2 regions of the Methylophilus sp. DMC16 genome follow, and region 2 is predicted to be linked to the other one. Evidence: riboswitches for the same ligand, from Rfam matches in the RefSeq annotation. Region 2 holds a riboswitch; the other holds the start of a gene.

Region 1 (7,506 bases), on a different contig from region 2:
ATGGCTTCGTTGAGCTTTGCCACCTTGGCAAAGCGCGCATTCCAGGCCGTCTCAATCAGGGTGCTTGCTTCGGCATACTGCCCGTCAGCCAATTGCTTGATTACCGAGGCTGTCATTTCGTCCAGCGCTTGAATATTCTGTTTGAGCAGCGGTAATGGCGCGCGATCTCCCGAATAATTACGTTCTATGCTGGCGATTTTTTGTTGGGCAGCGGCCTCATGCCCCTTAATCGCCGCCACGGTATTGATCAAATGCACGCTGTCCGCCTGAATCAGCGTGGCATAGAGCAAATCGCTTCGGATCTGATGCAGCTGAGACTCCAGCGCCTGCGCAGCGTTGGAAACCGTAAAAGACTGCTCATAGAAATTGCGAGTGGTCTGGTGCATCTCCCGCATACTGGAAAAATAAATCCAGAGGAACAGCAGCACACCGATCAGAACGATCATAAAACCGGCGACAAGGATATACAAGACTGCTTTTCTACGCCTGATACTCATATCATGTACGCCGCCAAAGTCGCCAAAGAAAAGGTTATGTGCTGAGCAGGGCCGTGATAAACGCCCACTCTTTGGGATCGACCGGGGTAATCGACAAGCGGTTCCCTTTTTGCAAGACACGCATGGTGGCCAGGGCGGGCGTTTCCCGCATCTCTTTCAAACTCAGCAATCGCGTTTTGCGCACGAGCTTGACATCTACGTTCACCCAGCGTGGACTTTCCGGTGTAGACTTGGGATCAAAATACTTGTGCCCTTGCACAAACTGAAAGCGGTCGGGATAGGCCAAGGTACTGACCTCGCAAATGCCGACGATGCCAGGCTCAGCACAATTGGAGTGATAAAACAACACGCCATCGCCCACCTTCATCTGGTCACGCATGAAGTTTCGCGCCTGATAATTGCGTATCCCATACCAGTCTACAGTTTGATTGGGGAATCCCGCCAAATCATCAATGGAGACATCCGAGGGTTCGGATTTCATTAACCAGTAACGCGCCATGCCTGAAAACCTTCTTTACACATCTAAATGCCAGTATCATAAACCAAGTTAGAGCACAGTTGAAAATCATGACAAAAAACGTTTTAGGCACCCTTCTGATCCCTTGCAGTATGCAACCAGTCACAGGCTTTATGCGCGATGGTTGTTGCAGTCACCACCCGGAAGATTTAGGTAAACATACCGTCTGCGCAGAAATGACAGATGAGTTTCTGGCGTTTTCGCAAGCGCAAGGCAATGACTTGTCCACCCCCAGACCAGACTATGCATTTCCCGGGCTCAAGGCTGGTGATCGGTGGTGCCTGTGTGCGAGAAGATGGCTGGAAGCCAGTGAAGCCGGTTACGCGCCGCCAGTGATTCTGGAGTCTTGCCACGAAAACTGCCTGGAAATCATTAGCCTGGCGGACTTGAAATACCATGCCTTAAGATAACAAGACAAAGGTGCGAGAGGGGATGTGCTAAGGGGTTACCTGAGCCGCTAATCCTGAACCAAAAAAGTTCAGGTGGTAACAGCCTAAGGTACATTAGGTTCGCACGCCAAGGGCGTCTTAAAAGACCGCCCAACTTAGTGCGATCGCACCGCACCTGATGAGCCGAAACCTATAACAAAGACTAGTTCAAGGAATTTTGGACTCAGGCAACGCCTTAGCACACCACTTTTATGATACGTCATTTAATACTAATGACGGTTAAAATTTTGTGAAATGAAGCGGATTACAATAATTTGTGCTGGCCGGACAAAACATCATCGATCTGCTGCTGCATGGTAGAAATGCGCTTTTTCACATCGCCCACATCAACCCCGCCGCTACGCGTATTCAACAACTCATGGGTAATGTTCAGCGCGGCCATGATCGCAATGCGCTCCACACTCACCATCTTGCCCACATCACGAATTTCGCGCATTTTACCATCAAGGTAACCCACCGCCTGCAATAAACTGTCGCGCTCTTCGTCGGTACAGGTCACGCTAAACGCGCGGCCCATGATCTCGATATCAATCGGCTGTTTGGCCATGACTAACGACCTTCCTCAGGCAATGCCGACAACAACCGCTCCAGCTGTACACTGGCTTGCGTCATGTTCAGCTTTAGAGATTGTGACTCCTGATGCAAACGCGTGACCTCCTGACGTAACTCCACGTTTTCGTCACGCAGCTGGCTGCACAAAGCAATCAGCTTCGTCACACGCTCTTCAAGACTTTTTAAATCGGCATCCATCAGCCCATTATCTTTTAAAAAAACGAGTGTGGTCAATAGCTAAGCGCATTTTTTCAAAGTAAATTAAGAATTTGAAGCCCCTCGCAAGATACCATGCAACTGGTCAAAGTCACTGCTTTAGACTAGAATGCCGAACAGTTGTCAGGTGCCTGCGTCTGCGTTCTTGCAGACAAGGGTGAAACTGGGAAACAGGTGCGCGAACCTCGTTCGCAATGCCTGTGCTGCCCCCGCAACGGTAAGCAAGTGCGGGTCTATCCATATGCCACTGAGTAAAAACTTGGGAAGGCGATAGACCAAGACTTGCCAGCCCGGAGACCGGCCTTACAACCCAATTGCAATACCGCGGGGTGACGGTGTCTGATCATAATGAATGCATGGCTTGCCAACAAGCGATGCATTTATTCATTTTCTGTCGATTCCCCGGTATTGAAAGTCAACCCACATGCGGGGTCGCATGTGATACAGGGATAAGAAAATGAAAAAAAAGCTTTTTTATAGCGTCATGGCTACGCTATTCGCATCACCCGTCTTTGCTGAAGATTTAGAACTAGACTCAGTGAGTGTTAAATCTTCGGGCTTTGAGCGCAAAGAATCACAAACCACTTATGCCAGCGAAATTCATACAGCAAAACAAATTGCAGCATCAGGAGCCAGTACTCTCTTCGACTATCTTGCACAACAGAGCTCATTGAACATTAGCTCCAACTTCGGTAGCAAAGCCACACCAAGCATAAACTTACGCGGCTATGGGAGTGAAAATGGCTATCAAAATGTAGTGATTACCGTTGATGGTCAACGCTTAAATAATATCGACATGAGCCCACAACTATTGGTTGGCATTCCTCTTGCAAACATTGAAAGAATAGAGATCAGCAAAGGGAGTGGGTCAGTACTTTACGGTGATGGCGCAACAGCAGGCGCCATACAGATTTACACGAAAAGCCGAAACGGGGCCTCTGTCATGACCAGTGCTGGTAATTATGGGCAACGCAATCATGCTATTAGTGCTGGGTTTTCTAGTGAGCACATAGATTTATCGGCGAGTGCATCGCATGATAGTCACGACGGGTTTAGCGCCAAAGATAGAACAGGCCACCGCGATGCATACGACTCAAATACTCAACAAGTAAAACTTAGGATCAAACCAACAGAGCAACTAGCTGTTTATGCACAAGGCTCCAGCACTAAAAACGATCTGCGTTATCCCAATCCGATGTCCAAAGCACAATTTGAGGACAATCCATCCCAAAATGGTCGCCCGGCTACGTCATATACCCATCAGGAACTTAATTCAGACCAGTGGCAGATTGGCTTGGACTACCAGATCAATACAGATTCATCGATAGAGATTACTCACTTTCGTGAGGATAAAGCATCTATCTATCCGAGCTATCGGCCTCATTATGACTATGAAGGCACTAAAGCGACTTACAAGTACACGAATGATCAATGGTCAGTGATTTCGGGCTTCCAAGATTTTAATGGAGCAATTAAAACATCCTCAGATCTCACGAAAAAGAATAACCACGGATTGTTCATATCATCAGAATTCAAACCGCAATCCATTAAAGACCTTACACTATCAGCGGGATTACGCAAAGAACAGGTCTCTTACACTTATACCCCGAATGGAGGAGACTCCCTCAATCGCTCCATCCAATTGAGCGCATGGGACCTAGGTGCCAACTACCAATTGATGCCGTCCCTCTCATTATTTAGCAATTACAACTACGCTTTTGAAGCTCCAGACATTAATCGATTTTTCGGTTATGACGCGTCATTCAACGTTGTTTTCAATGGATTCATCAAACCACAAAAAGTGAGAACACTGAACATTGGTCTCAACCACACAACTACAAACAACCACCTCAAATTAAGCGCTTTCAGAGCCAATTTGGATAACGAGATTTATTATGACCCATCTGTACTTGGTATAAATACCAACTTAGACAAGAGCCATAAACTCGGCTTTGAGTTACAAGATATTTATCACCTGAGTAATGAGCTTAATGTAGGCCTGATTTATACATACACCAAGGCCATTATTGACAGGGAGCTTCAAGAAAGCGGCACCCTCATCAAAGATAAGAATCTGCCAGGCGCCCCCAGACAGTCTCTCGTTGCAAATATTAATTGGAAAATATTTACAAACACCAACCTCAATCTCAATCATGTTTGGCGCTCACAAGCTTACGTTTATAACGATTTTTTAAACAATGCTACGCAAAGGCAAAGTCGTTATGAGTCAACCAATCTTTCGTTAAATGTTAAGGTGCAGCAATACACCGTTTTTGCTGCAGTCAATAATTTATTTGAGCATCAAAACAATATTCAAACAGCAGTTGACTCTCTCTACCCAATAGATTTTGTTCGTACTTGGCGAGTAGGCCTAAAAGCCGACTTTTAATTCCATTGTTGATTAGCGTCACTCACGCCCCCTCTTGAGTGCCCTCCAACACTTGCTAAGGAAAATCAAATGAAAAAAAGAACATTATTAGGCATTATCACAACGATCTCTTTTAACATCTATGCCGCAGACAACACACTGACTTCCCTGGATGAAGTCGTAGTTACCTCCAGCAGAACGCCACAATCAACCAAAACAGTCACTGGTGATATTACAGTGATTGATAGTGAAGAAATTAACCGCCTACAAGGCGGTGCTTTGGCAGATTTATTGAGACTGCAACCAGGCGTTCAAACCTACACAAATGGTGGCATGGGGACAAGTAGCAACATTTCACTACGTGGTACCAATGACAATCAACTGATTGTATTGGTTGATGGCGTGCGCATCAATTCCGGGACGACTGGTACGACCGCCTTTGAAAATATCCCCTTGGCACTCATCGAGCGGATTGAAATTCTACGCAGCCCTGCTTCTAGCCTTTATGGCTCAGATGCAATCGGCGGCGTTGTTCAGATTTTCACGAAGCGTGGCAAAGGCAACAAAACCCATCTTTACGGCAGTGCGGGTGCCGGTAGCTATGACTCATATACTGGGAATGCTGGCTTCGATACTGCCTATAAAGCGCTAAAACTCGGTGCACAAATCAGCAATTACGACACGCGTGGGATTTCTGCAAAGAAACATCCCCCCTCTGTGATTGATAAAGATAGAGATGGATATTACAACTTTAGCAGTTCGACATACGCAAATCTGACATTCGCACCCGGCCACTCCTTGGGAATACACTACCTGGAAAGCAAAGGGCATAATGAATACGATAATGCTTATGCGGGCGGAAACTATCTGGAACGTCATCAACAAGGCTATGGTGTTGCACTCAAAAACGCGATGACTGAGCACTGGAACAGCAAATTAGAGTACAACATTGGTTTTGACCGATCATTTAGCGTCAGTAGCGCAACGCTCAATAGCAATATTGAAACTGAACAACGCCAACTATCCTGGCAACACGACTATAGCCTCACTCATGGGACTTTTACCTTCGCTTATGACAGGCTGGAACAAGATGTATTAACTCAATCGAATGGCAGCAACTTGCTGAAGAGGAATCGCAACAATAATGCCTTTGTTTTAGGCTACGTGGGTAGCTTTGAAGCACACAGCACTCAACTGTCACTGCGAAAAGATTACAACAGTCAGTTTGGCAATTACACAACGGGCGGCCTCGGTTATGGTTATGCTTTATCCCCAGAATGGCGCTTAACTGCCCAGTATGGCTCATCCTTTAGAGCACCAACCTTTAACCAACTATATTATCCAAGCTTTGGCAATGCCAACCTGCCCTCAGAAAAAGCAGACAATATTGAGGCCAGCGCTCGATACCAAGGTCAAACATTACAAGCCAAGCTGACAGTGTTTGATAACCATATCCGCAACTTTATTCAAACCCTCAACTCAGGTTGCCCAGCTGGATTCAGCAATGGTTGTGCAATCAATGCCGGCAAGGTAGAAGTGCAAGGTATCACGTTGGAAGGCAGTCTACCTATTGCTGAGCAATGGCTAGTCACAGCCAATGCGACAGTGCAGTCACCGCGTAGTGATGCCACTGATAATCTTTTGGCGAGGCGCGCTCAGCGTTATGGCAATTTTATCCTCCAGTACAAATCAGGACCATGGAACTGGGACAGCGAAGTTTCAGCTTCATCAATGCGTTACGACGATGCCGCAAACCAATTCCGCTTAAGTGGCTATGCGCTCTTGAATACAACTTTGGGGTATCAAATAAACCCTCACTGGAAACTGCAAATTAGAGCAAATAATATCTTGGACAAAGACTATGCGCTTGCATCAACTAAAACCGTTTCAAGACCCAACAACCCTTATTACAACACCATGGGCTCAAATGTTTTTATCAGCCTTAACTACGACCTGAAGTAACTCAGGAAAAGTGGATTTTGCCCAAGCCCGTGCGAATTGGGCTAAAATCCACGTCTTATAATTAACCTTAATTTTGGAGTCGTTGGCATGCCACGTAACCTTTCAACTCAGTCTCTGGCAATTGGCTTTCTCATTGCCTTGATGGTCATTATCACGCGTGGTCATCATTTTGCTTCGATTGATTTTTTACCGAGCGCTTCTTATGCAGCGTTTTTTATCGCGGGTTATTACCTGCGCTCAACGCTGGTGTTTGTGGCCTTGCTGGGATTGTGTGCTGCGCTGGATATGGCAGCCATCACCTGGGGCGGTGTGAGTAATTTCTGCGTGACCCCTGCTTATGGCTTTTTGTTGCCGGCTTATGGCAGCATGTGGCTGGCTGGCCGCTGGACTGCGTCGAACACTACCTGGCAATTTAGCAGCCTGTTCAAGCTGACAGGGGCAGTATTGCTGGGATCTGTGCTTGCTGAGCTGTTTTCCAGCGGTGGGTTTTACTTCTTTGGTGGCCGCTACGCCGAACCAACCCTGGTTGAGTTTGGCGCGCGTCTGGTCAAATACTTCCCGAAACAAATCGAAGCGATTGCATTTTGGGTCGTGGTTGCAGTGATTGCACATGTGGCATTTGGCCTGGCCAAGCGCTCCGTGCGCGAAAACGCTTAAGTATTACGCACCATGGAAACCAATGATCGCGACAGTCGCCACAAGGCGCGCATGATCCGCAAAAAAGCGGTCATTGATGAAAAAATCGAGCAGGCCAATCAGGAGAAAGGCCTGCTACTCATCCTCACGGGCAACGGCAAAGGCAAAAGCTCTTCTGCCTTTGGCATGGTGGCCCGCTCGCTGGGCCACGGCATGCGTGTTGGTGTCGCCCAATTTATCAAAGGCCGTTCAGATACGGGCGAAGAAGCCTTTTTTCGCCAGCACCCTGCTGTCACCTGGCATGTGCTG
Region 2 (7,506 bases):
GGGGAATGCCGGAGGCAAGCCGACTGAAGCCATGCGAGTGTTGGTGATGTATTCCACGTACTGGCAAAGAATGTCTTTATTGAGGCCAATCATGGAGCCATCTTTAAACAGGTACTCGGCCCACAGTTTTTCCTGCTCGGCGGCGGATTTAAACATCTCGAAGCACTCGGTGTGCAGTTCTGCGGCAATCTCGGCAAACTCGGCGTCATCCTGGCCAGAACGCATGATGTTGAGCATGTGCTGTGTGCCGGTGAGGTGCAAGGCCTCATCACGCGCAATCAGGCGGATGATCTTGGCGTTGCCTTCCATCACCTTGCGCTCGGCAAAGGCAAACGAGCAGGCAAAGCTGACGTAAAAGCGGATGGCTTCGAGGATATTCACGTTCATCAGGCAACGGTAAAGCAGCTTTTTGAGCGCGCGCTTGTTGACCACTTTGGTATCGCCATTGATGACATGATTGCCCTCGCCCAGCTGCGAGTACAGCATGGTTTGCTGGATCAGCTCATCGTAATAATGTGCGATATCCGAAGCGCGTGCCGTGATGTTTTCATTGCGCACGATGTCGTCGAACATCACCGACGGATCATTGACGATATTGCGGATGATGTGGGTGTAGGAACGCGAGTGTATGGTCTCGGAAAACGCCCAGGTTTCAATCCAGGTTTCCAGCTCAGGCAGGGACACCAGTGGCAGCAAGGCCACGTTGGGGCTACGGCCCTGAATCGAATCCAGCAAGGTCTGATACTTGAGGTTGCTGATAAAAATATGCTTTTCGTGCTCGGGCAGATTCTGGTAATCGGAACGGTCTTGCGACACGTCAACCTCTTCCGGGCGCCAGAAGAAGGAGAGTTGCTTCTCGATCAGCTTCTCGAATACCGGATATTTCTGCTGGTCGTAACGCGCCACATTGACGGGCTGCCCAAAGAACATGGGTTCTTTGAGTTGATCGTTATCGGTTTTGGTGAAGATGCTGTAGGCCATCTGTGTTCCTAATGTTTAAGTTTAATGCTCAAACTGTTTTTAAATTGTACTTATTACCCCACTGCAATAAGCGTTGAATCAGTGAGCGAGCGGGATAAAGTGCAAGGCGTACGGAGCACAGAAACCGGAATGTACACGAGAGTACATGAGGATTTCGCGCACCGCACAACGCAGCAATTTGCCCGCGCAGCCACTGAGTCAATGCTTATTTAAATTTTGCAGGCTCCGCTGGCACACCCATCGTCCTCGGCTTCCGTACCGCCCTCGCTCGCACCATCGCGGGTGTTGTGGTAGTACAGTGTTTTAACGCCGAGTTTGTAAGCTTGCAGCAGGTCTTTCAGCAGTTGCTTCATCGGCACGCGGCCGCCTTCAAAACGGGTTGGGTCGTAGTTGGTGTTGGCTGAAATCGATTGATCGACAAACTTCTGCATCACGCCCACCAGCTTGAGGTAGCCGTCATTGCTGGGGATGCGCCACAACAACTGGTACTGGTTACGCAGGCGGTCAATCTCAGGCACCACTTGGCGCAAGATGCCGTCTTTGGATTGCTTGACCGAGACCAGGCCACGCGGTGGCTCAATGCCGTTGGTGGCATTGGCAATCTGGCTGGAAGTCTCGGAAGGCATCAGCGCGGTCAATGTAGAGTTACGCAGGCCATCTTTTTGAATCTCTTGACGCAGGCTTTCCCAATCCAGATGCAGCGGCTCGCTGCACACGGCGTCGAGATCTTTTTTGTAGGTATCAATCGGTAAAATGCCTTTGGCATAAGTGGTTTCGTTAAACGCACCACAGGCACCAAACTCGCGTGACAGCTGCACCGAAGCTTTGAGTAAATAGTATTGAATCGCTTCAAACGTGCGGTGGGTCAGGCCCAGCGCAGCATCGTCAGTGTAGCTGGTGCCGTTTTTGGCCAGATAATAAGCATAGTTGATCACGCCCACGCCCAGTGAACGGCGCTTATTGGTGGCGTTGAGCGCGGCTTTGACTGGGTAATCCTGGTATTCGAGCAAGGCATCTAATGCACGAACCACGAGGTCGGCCAGACCTTCGAGCTCGTCCAGGGATTCCAGCGCGCCCAGGTTAAAGGCTGACAGGGTACACAGCGCAATTTCGCCTTCGGTGTCGTTGATGTCATTGAGTGGCTTGGTCGGCAGTGCGATTTCCATACACAGGTTGGACTGGCGCACTGGCGCAACAGCCGGGTCAAACGGGCTATGCGTGTTGCAATGGTCCACGTTCTGGATGTAGATACGGCCGGTACCGGCGCGCTCTTGCATCATGAGCGAGAACAAGTCTACGGCAGGCAAGCTGCGCTTGCGGATGCTGTCATCGGCTTCGTATTGGGTATACAGGCGCTCAAAGGTATCCTGATCGGCAAAAAACGCGTCATACAGGCCGGGCACATCATGCGGCGAAAACAAGGTGATCTGTTCACCTTTGATCAGGCGCTGGTACATGAGGCGGTTGATCTGCACGCCGTAGTCGAGGTGGCGCACGCGGTTTTCTTCCACACCACGGTTGTTTTTGAGGACCAGCAGGGATTCAACCTCAAGGTGCCACAATGGGTAGAACAACGTCGCCGCCCCGCCGCGTACCCCGCCCTGTGAGCAGGATTTGACCGCAGACTGGAACAGCTTATAGAACGGCAGGCAGCCGGTGTGCTGTGCTTCACCGCCACGAATTTCACTGCCCAGCGCACGGATACGGCCTGCGTTGACGCCGATACCGGCGCGCTGCGACACGTATTTCACAATCGCGCTGGAAGTGGCGTTGATGCTATCGAGACTGTCGTCACACTCAATCAGCACGCAAGAGCTGAACTGGCGTGTCGGCGTCCGCACGCCAGACATAATTGGCGTCGGCAGTGAGATCTTGAAGGTAGACACCGCATCATAAAAACGCTTGATGTAATCGAGACGCGCCTGGCCCTTGTAGTTGGCAAACAGGCTCATCGCCACCAGAATGTACAGGAACTGCGGGCTCTCGTAGATCTTTTTGGTGACGCGGTTTTGTACCAGGTATTTGCCCTCAAGCTGCTTGACGGCGGCATAAGAGAAATTCATGTCGCGCCAGTGGTCCAAGTAGCCATTCAGCGTATCGAACTCTTCGCGGCTGTAATCCTTGAGCAGGTGCGGATCGTATTTGCCCAGCGCTGTCAGGTTGGTCACATGGTCAAACAAATGCGGTGGCTCAAACTGGCCGTAAGCAATTTTGCGCAGGTGAAAAATATTCAGGCGTGCAGCCAGGTACTGGTAATCCGGGGTTTCTTCCGAAATCAGGTCGGCAGCAGATTTGATGATGGTTTCATGGATATCGTCGGTGCGGATACCATCATAAAACTGGATATGCGAACGGAGCTCCACCTGTGACACCGACACATTGTTAAGGCCTTGCGCGGCCCAGTCAATGACGCGATGAATCTTGTCGAGGTTAATCGGTTCCTTGCGGCCATCACGTTTCGTGGCTTGCATGGATTCGTATTGTGTCATGGTGGCTCCCAGTGCTGGCGGCGGAAGAGACACGGCACTGGCTGCGGGGCGCATTTTTTCTGGCAATAGCCTACCCGTTGTCGAGCAATCAAAGAAAAAACCTGCACCCGTTTAAAGACCAGACTTGCAATCAGTACAGGACTCACTGCATCTGCCGAGGACACCCCGCCTCAAACGTTAACAAGAAAAAATCACGGCAGGTCTCCTGGCTCTCAGGTCATGATTGTTTGCCTTGGCCTTCCCGAATCGCTTCAGTGGCGAGCAAAGCAGCAAACAACTCGCTGATTACAGTTGCGGGGGCAGCTCTGGCTTGACAATGGCCATCGCCATCGCGCACCAGATTCCCTTTTAAAGACAGGCACTGATCAGTGCCCGTATACCGTATGGACGTGACTATAAATCAATATATATGCATTTTCAACACACAAAAACACAATATGTTGTTATGAGACACTAAGTGATTGTTTTGCCTGAATATATTTTTTTAGGAAAGCGAACGGTGCCATTTTTTGCGTTGCAGTGTTTCAATCACTCGACTCGATTGGCGCTTTCTACTCCAGATCAGCACGCCCGTGACTGAAATCATCACCAGCGAGAGTCCAGTAACACAGACAAAAATACGGTATGGCAGGCCAAACACCTGCCCCATATGCAAAGCACCCAGCCAGTTGCTAAAAGTGTTCCCGGACTGGTCTTGCGTCGGCAGCCAGTGGCCTTTGATTTCACCGGTATAGGCATCTATCGCAATGGCCGTATTGCCCCGGTCTTGCCGCAAATCGGCCGAGCTATGCACAAAATACTGGTACACGCCGCGCTCGCGATCCAGACGCAAACGGTCTTCGTAATCAATCTGCAGCTGATGATTTTTTGCAAAGCCTTGCATGGCTTGCTGCGCCAACTGGTGAGCCTGCGGCCAGGGCATGGGCAGGCTGGTCAGCGGTTGCGGCAATTTGGGGATGCTGCGCCAGGACAAATCAAACGGCATCAGCTTGGTCATGATGGGCAGATAGACCTGCTCGCGCAGGTTGAACATGACGCTGGACCAGGCAAAGACCAGCAACACGCTGCACAGCCAGAGCCCGACTGCACGGTGCAGGTCAAAGTTGATACGCGTGGTCGAAGCTTGCCATTTGACCAGCCAGGCCGGTTTCCAGCGTTGCCAGTAACTGCTTTTGGATTGTGGCTGCCGCCGGGGCAAGGTGAGGAAAAACGCCACAAAGGTATCCAGCGTCCACAGCACGGCAACGATGCCCATGATGAGGCGGCCGCTGACACCGGGCAAAGCCAGCGAATAATGCAACTTATACAAAAACGGTAATAGCGTCTCGCGCTGGAAAGGACCCGCCGTGGATAAGCGTGACCCCAGCACCTTACCTGATTGCGGGTTGATAAACAGTTGATCTGCCGGGATGCTGGCCTGCGGATCCACAGGCGTGAGGCGGAAGATCACGGCTTCTGCGTGGTGATCTTCCAGCGCGATTTGTGGCAGTTTGAATTGCAATTCATCGACCCGGGTATTGGCGGGCGCCTGCTGTTGCGCCTGCGCTTGCAGCTGGTACACGTCCAGCATGGGTTGGCCTGGTTGCGATAACGCTTGATACAGGTGTGGATTGAGCCATGCATCGAGCTCATCCTGAAAAGCGATGATGGCGCCGGTAAAGCCGGCAATGACCAAAAAAGCGGCCATCGCCAGGCCTACCCAGCGATGCCAAACCACAAGTGCGTGTCTCGTTACCATTGAAAATTTAAATTGGCCATCACATTACGACGGTAGCCCCATTTGCAACCGTCGCCACTGTATGCACAATTGGCCACATACTCCTTATCAAACAAATTACTGGCATTGAGTGCAAACTGCCAGCCTTTCCAGCTTGTGCCCAGCTGGGACAAATCATAACGGACCGCCAAGTCTACCAGTGTATAAGACGGCAGCTTGAAGGTGTTTGCATCGTTACCAAAACGGCTACCGGTGTAACGCACGCCGCCGCCGACGACCATGCCCGGCACCCAGCCGCCAGGCAAGCGGTAGTCGGTCCATAATGCGGCGGTATGGTGAGGCACATGGTTAGGATCTTTGCCCTGGAACGGCACCCCCTGCAAGCTATTATTACTGCGCGTGATTTCAGGCAGCATATAAGTATAACTACCAATCAGCGACCAGGCGTCCCACTGAGTCTTGGCTTCAAGCTCCAGCCCGCGGGTACGCACCTCCCCATTCTGCAGATTAAACAAAGGATGCTGCAGGTCAGTCGTGGTCACGTTCTGGCGGCGCAAATCAAAGACGGCCGCGCTCAACAGTGTCTGGCTGTCTTTAGGCTGGTAGCGGATGCCCAGTTCATATTGTTTGCCGGTTTCAGGGGCGAAGGCCTTGCCATCAAACATGGTGCCGATCACCGGTAAAAACGACTCCGTGTAACTGGCATACGGCGCCAGGCCATTCTCCGCCAGGTAAACCAGGCCGCTGCGCCAGGTTTCGGCCTGATCGCGTTGCGAGGACGAGGCGGCAGGGCTCAGCACATTATCTGTTTGCATGCGGGTATGGTCCTGACGAACCCCGAGGGTCGCCACCCACTGGCGGTCAATTTTTACTTGGTCCTGCAAGTAAATCCCGGTTTGGCGTTGCTGTTGCTTCAAATTGGCTGACAGCACCAGATTCACCGGCGTCGCTCCATACACCGGCGTATACAGATCCAGCGGACTCGCCGTCCCTGATGTACGCAGCACATGGTTATCCAGGCGCTGGCTGTCTATCCCCGCCAGCACCGTATGCTCAAACATGCCATGTGACCAGTGCCCTTGCAGATGCGTATCCACCACCACATTGTCGACATTTTCATCGGTGCCCATCGCTGCCCGGTTAATGCTGCGCTGGTCTGCGCGTAAGCTCACCAAATAGGTTGAAATGGCATCGGTGCGCAGTTGCTGGTAGCGCAGGTTTTGGCGCAGGGTCAAGTGCTCATTAAACGCATGTTCAAACTGGTAGCCCACCGAATACCGTTCCTGCACGTATTTATCCAGGCCAGGCTCCCCCACATATCGGCTGGTGGAAATTTTGCCAAAGGGGCTGCTCACAAGCGTGCCGACCCGCGGCAATGCCTGGTAGCCCTGGCCACGGTCATTTTTCTGGTAGTCGGTCAGCAAGGTCAGCTGGGTCGCGTCCGAAGGTCGCCAAGTCAATGAAGGCGCCAGATAGACGCGGTCGTCAGTGACACGGTCGATCTGCGTATCGCTTTTTTGCACCAAGCCCACCAGGCGGTAAGACCACACGCCCTCATCATCCAGCCATTGGCTGACATCGCCACGCACCTGTTGCCGGTCATACTGTCCCAAGGTCAACCCCAGCTCATGCAGCGGTTTATCCGTGGGCCGTTTGCTGACCAGGTTAACCAGCCCCCCCGGCGCGCCCTGGCCATACACAATGGAGGAAGGGCCGCGCAATAAATCAATGCGCTCAAGGCCGTAAGCTTCAACCACCGTACCGCCCTGATTATTAAATGCGTAATTACGCAAGCCATCGCGGAACTGGTCCCGGCCCAGGCTAAAGCCACGGATGCCGATATTGTCAGCGCGCGGGTCTGGCCCGTTTGCTTCGGACTGCACACCCGCGGTATAGCGCAAGGCATCGCCTACCGATTGCACGCCCTGTGCGTTCATCTGGTCACGTGTCACAACCGACAACGATTGCGGCGTTTCGATCAGGGCGGTATCGGTTTTGGTCGCCGTCACGCTACGCTTGGCAACATAGCCTTTGACTGGCCCATTGGCGGGTTCTTGTACAGTTTGCCCAGACACGCTGACCTCTGGCAGGTCTTGTGGCTCACTATGTGTATGTGGCGGGGGAGCGGCTTTGGTCAGCGTATAGCCGGCGGCAGTAGTTTTTAACACCAGCCCGCTGCCTGCCAGCAGCTTTTCCAGCGCCTGCCGCACACTCAAGTCACCCTTGAGCGCAGGCGCCTGTTTGTGCTCGGTGAGTTCCGTTGAAAAAATAATGCTTTCCCCGGTCTGGTGGGCCAGGGCCTTCAACGCCTTGTCTAGC

Evidence for each region. A riboswitch is a leader RNA that binds a small molecule or an ion and turns the genes downstream of it on or off. The one in region 2 is predicted to bind cobalamin.
Region 1: linked by a shared signal. The riboswitch ahead of ACT53D_RS09520 (TonB-dependent receptor) and the one ahead of nrdA (class 1a ribonucleoside-diphosphate reductase subunit alpha) in region 2 are both predicted to bind cobalamin.

Annotation. Positions count from the first base shown of each region.
Region 1 is NZ_JBQUZC010000002.1:273,188-280,693, forward strand. Features, by position in the region: gene ACT53D_RS09495 (GGDEF domain-containing protein) at 1-497, opposite strand, end outside; gene ACT53D_RS09500 (EVE domain-containing protein) at 532-996, opposite strand; gene ACT53D_RS09505 (DUF2237 family protein) at 1,065-1,424, shown strand; gene ACT53D_RS09510 (cell division protein ZapA) at 1,708-2,010, opposite strand; gene ACT53D_RS09515 (hypothetical protein) at 2,013-2,249, opposite strand; cobalamin riboswitch at 2,340-2,551, shown strand; gene ACT53D_RS09520 (TonB-dependent receptor) at 2,689-4,620, shown strand; gene ACT53D_RS09525 (TonB-dependent receptor domain-containing protein) at 4,690-6,561, shown strand; gene ACT53D_RS09530 (hypothetical protein) at 6,649-7,218, shown strand; gene cobO (cob(I)yrinic acid a,c-diamide adenosyltransferase) at 7,231-7,506, shown strand, end outside.
Region 2 is NZ_JBQUZC010000001.1:1,472,615-1,480,120, forward strand. Features, by position in the region: gene nrdB (class Ia ribonucleoside-diphosphate reductase subunit beta) at 1-981, opposite strand, end outside; gene nrdA (class 1a ribonucleoside-diphosphate reductase subunit alpha) at 1,191-3,470, opposite strand; cobalamin riboswitch at 3,649-3,869, opposite strand; gene ACT53D_RS06935 (PepSY-associated TM helix domain-containing protein) at 3,955-5,187, opposite strand; gene ACT53D_RS06940 (TonB-dependent siderophore receptor) at 5,202-7,506, opposite strand, start outside.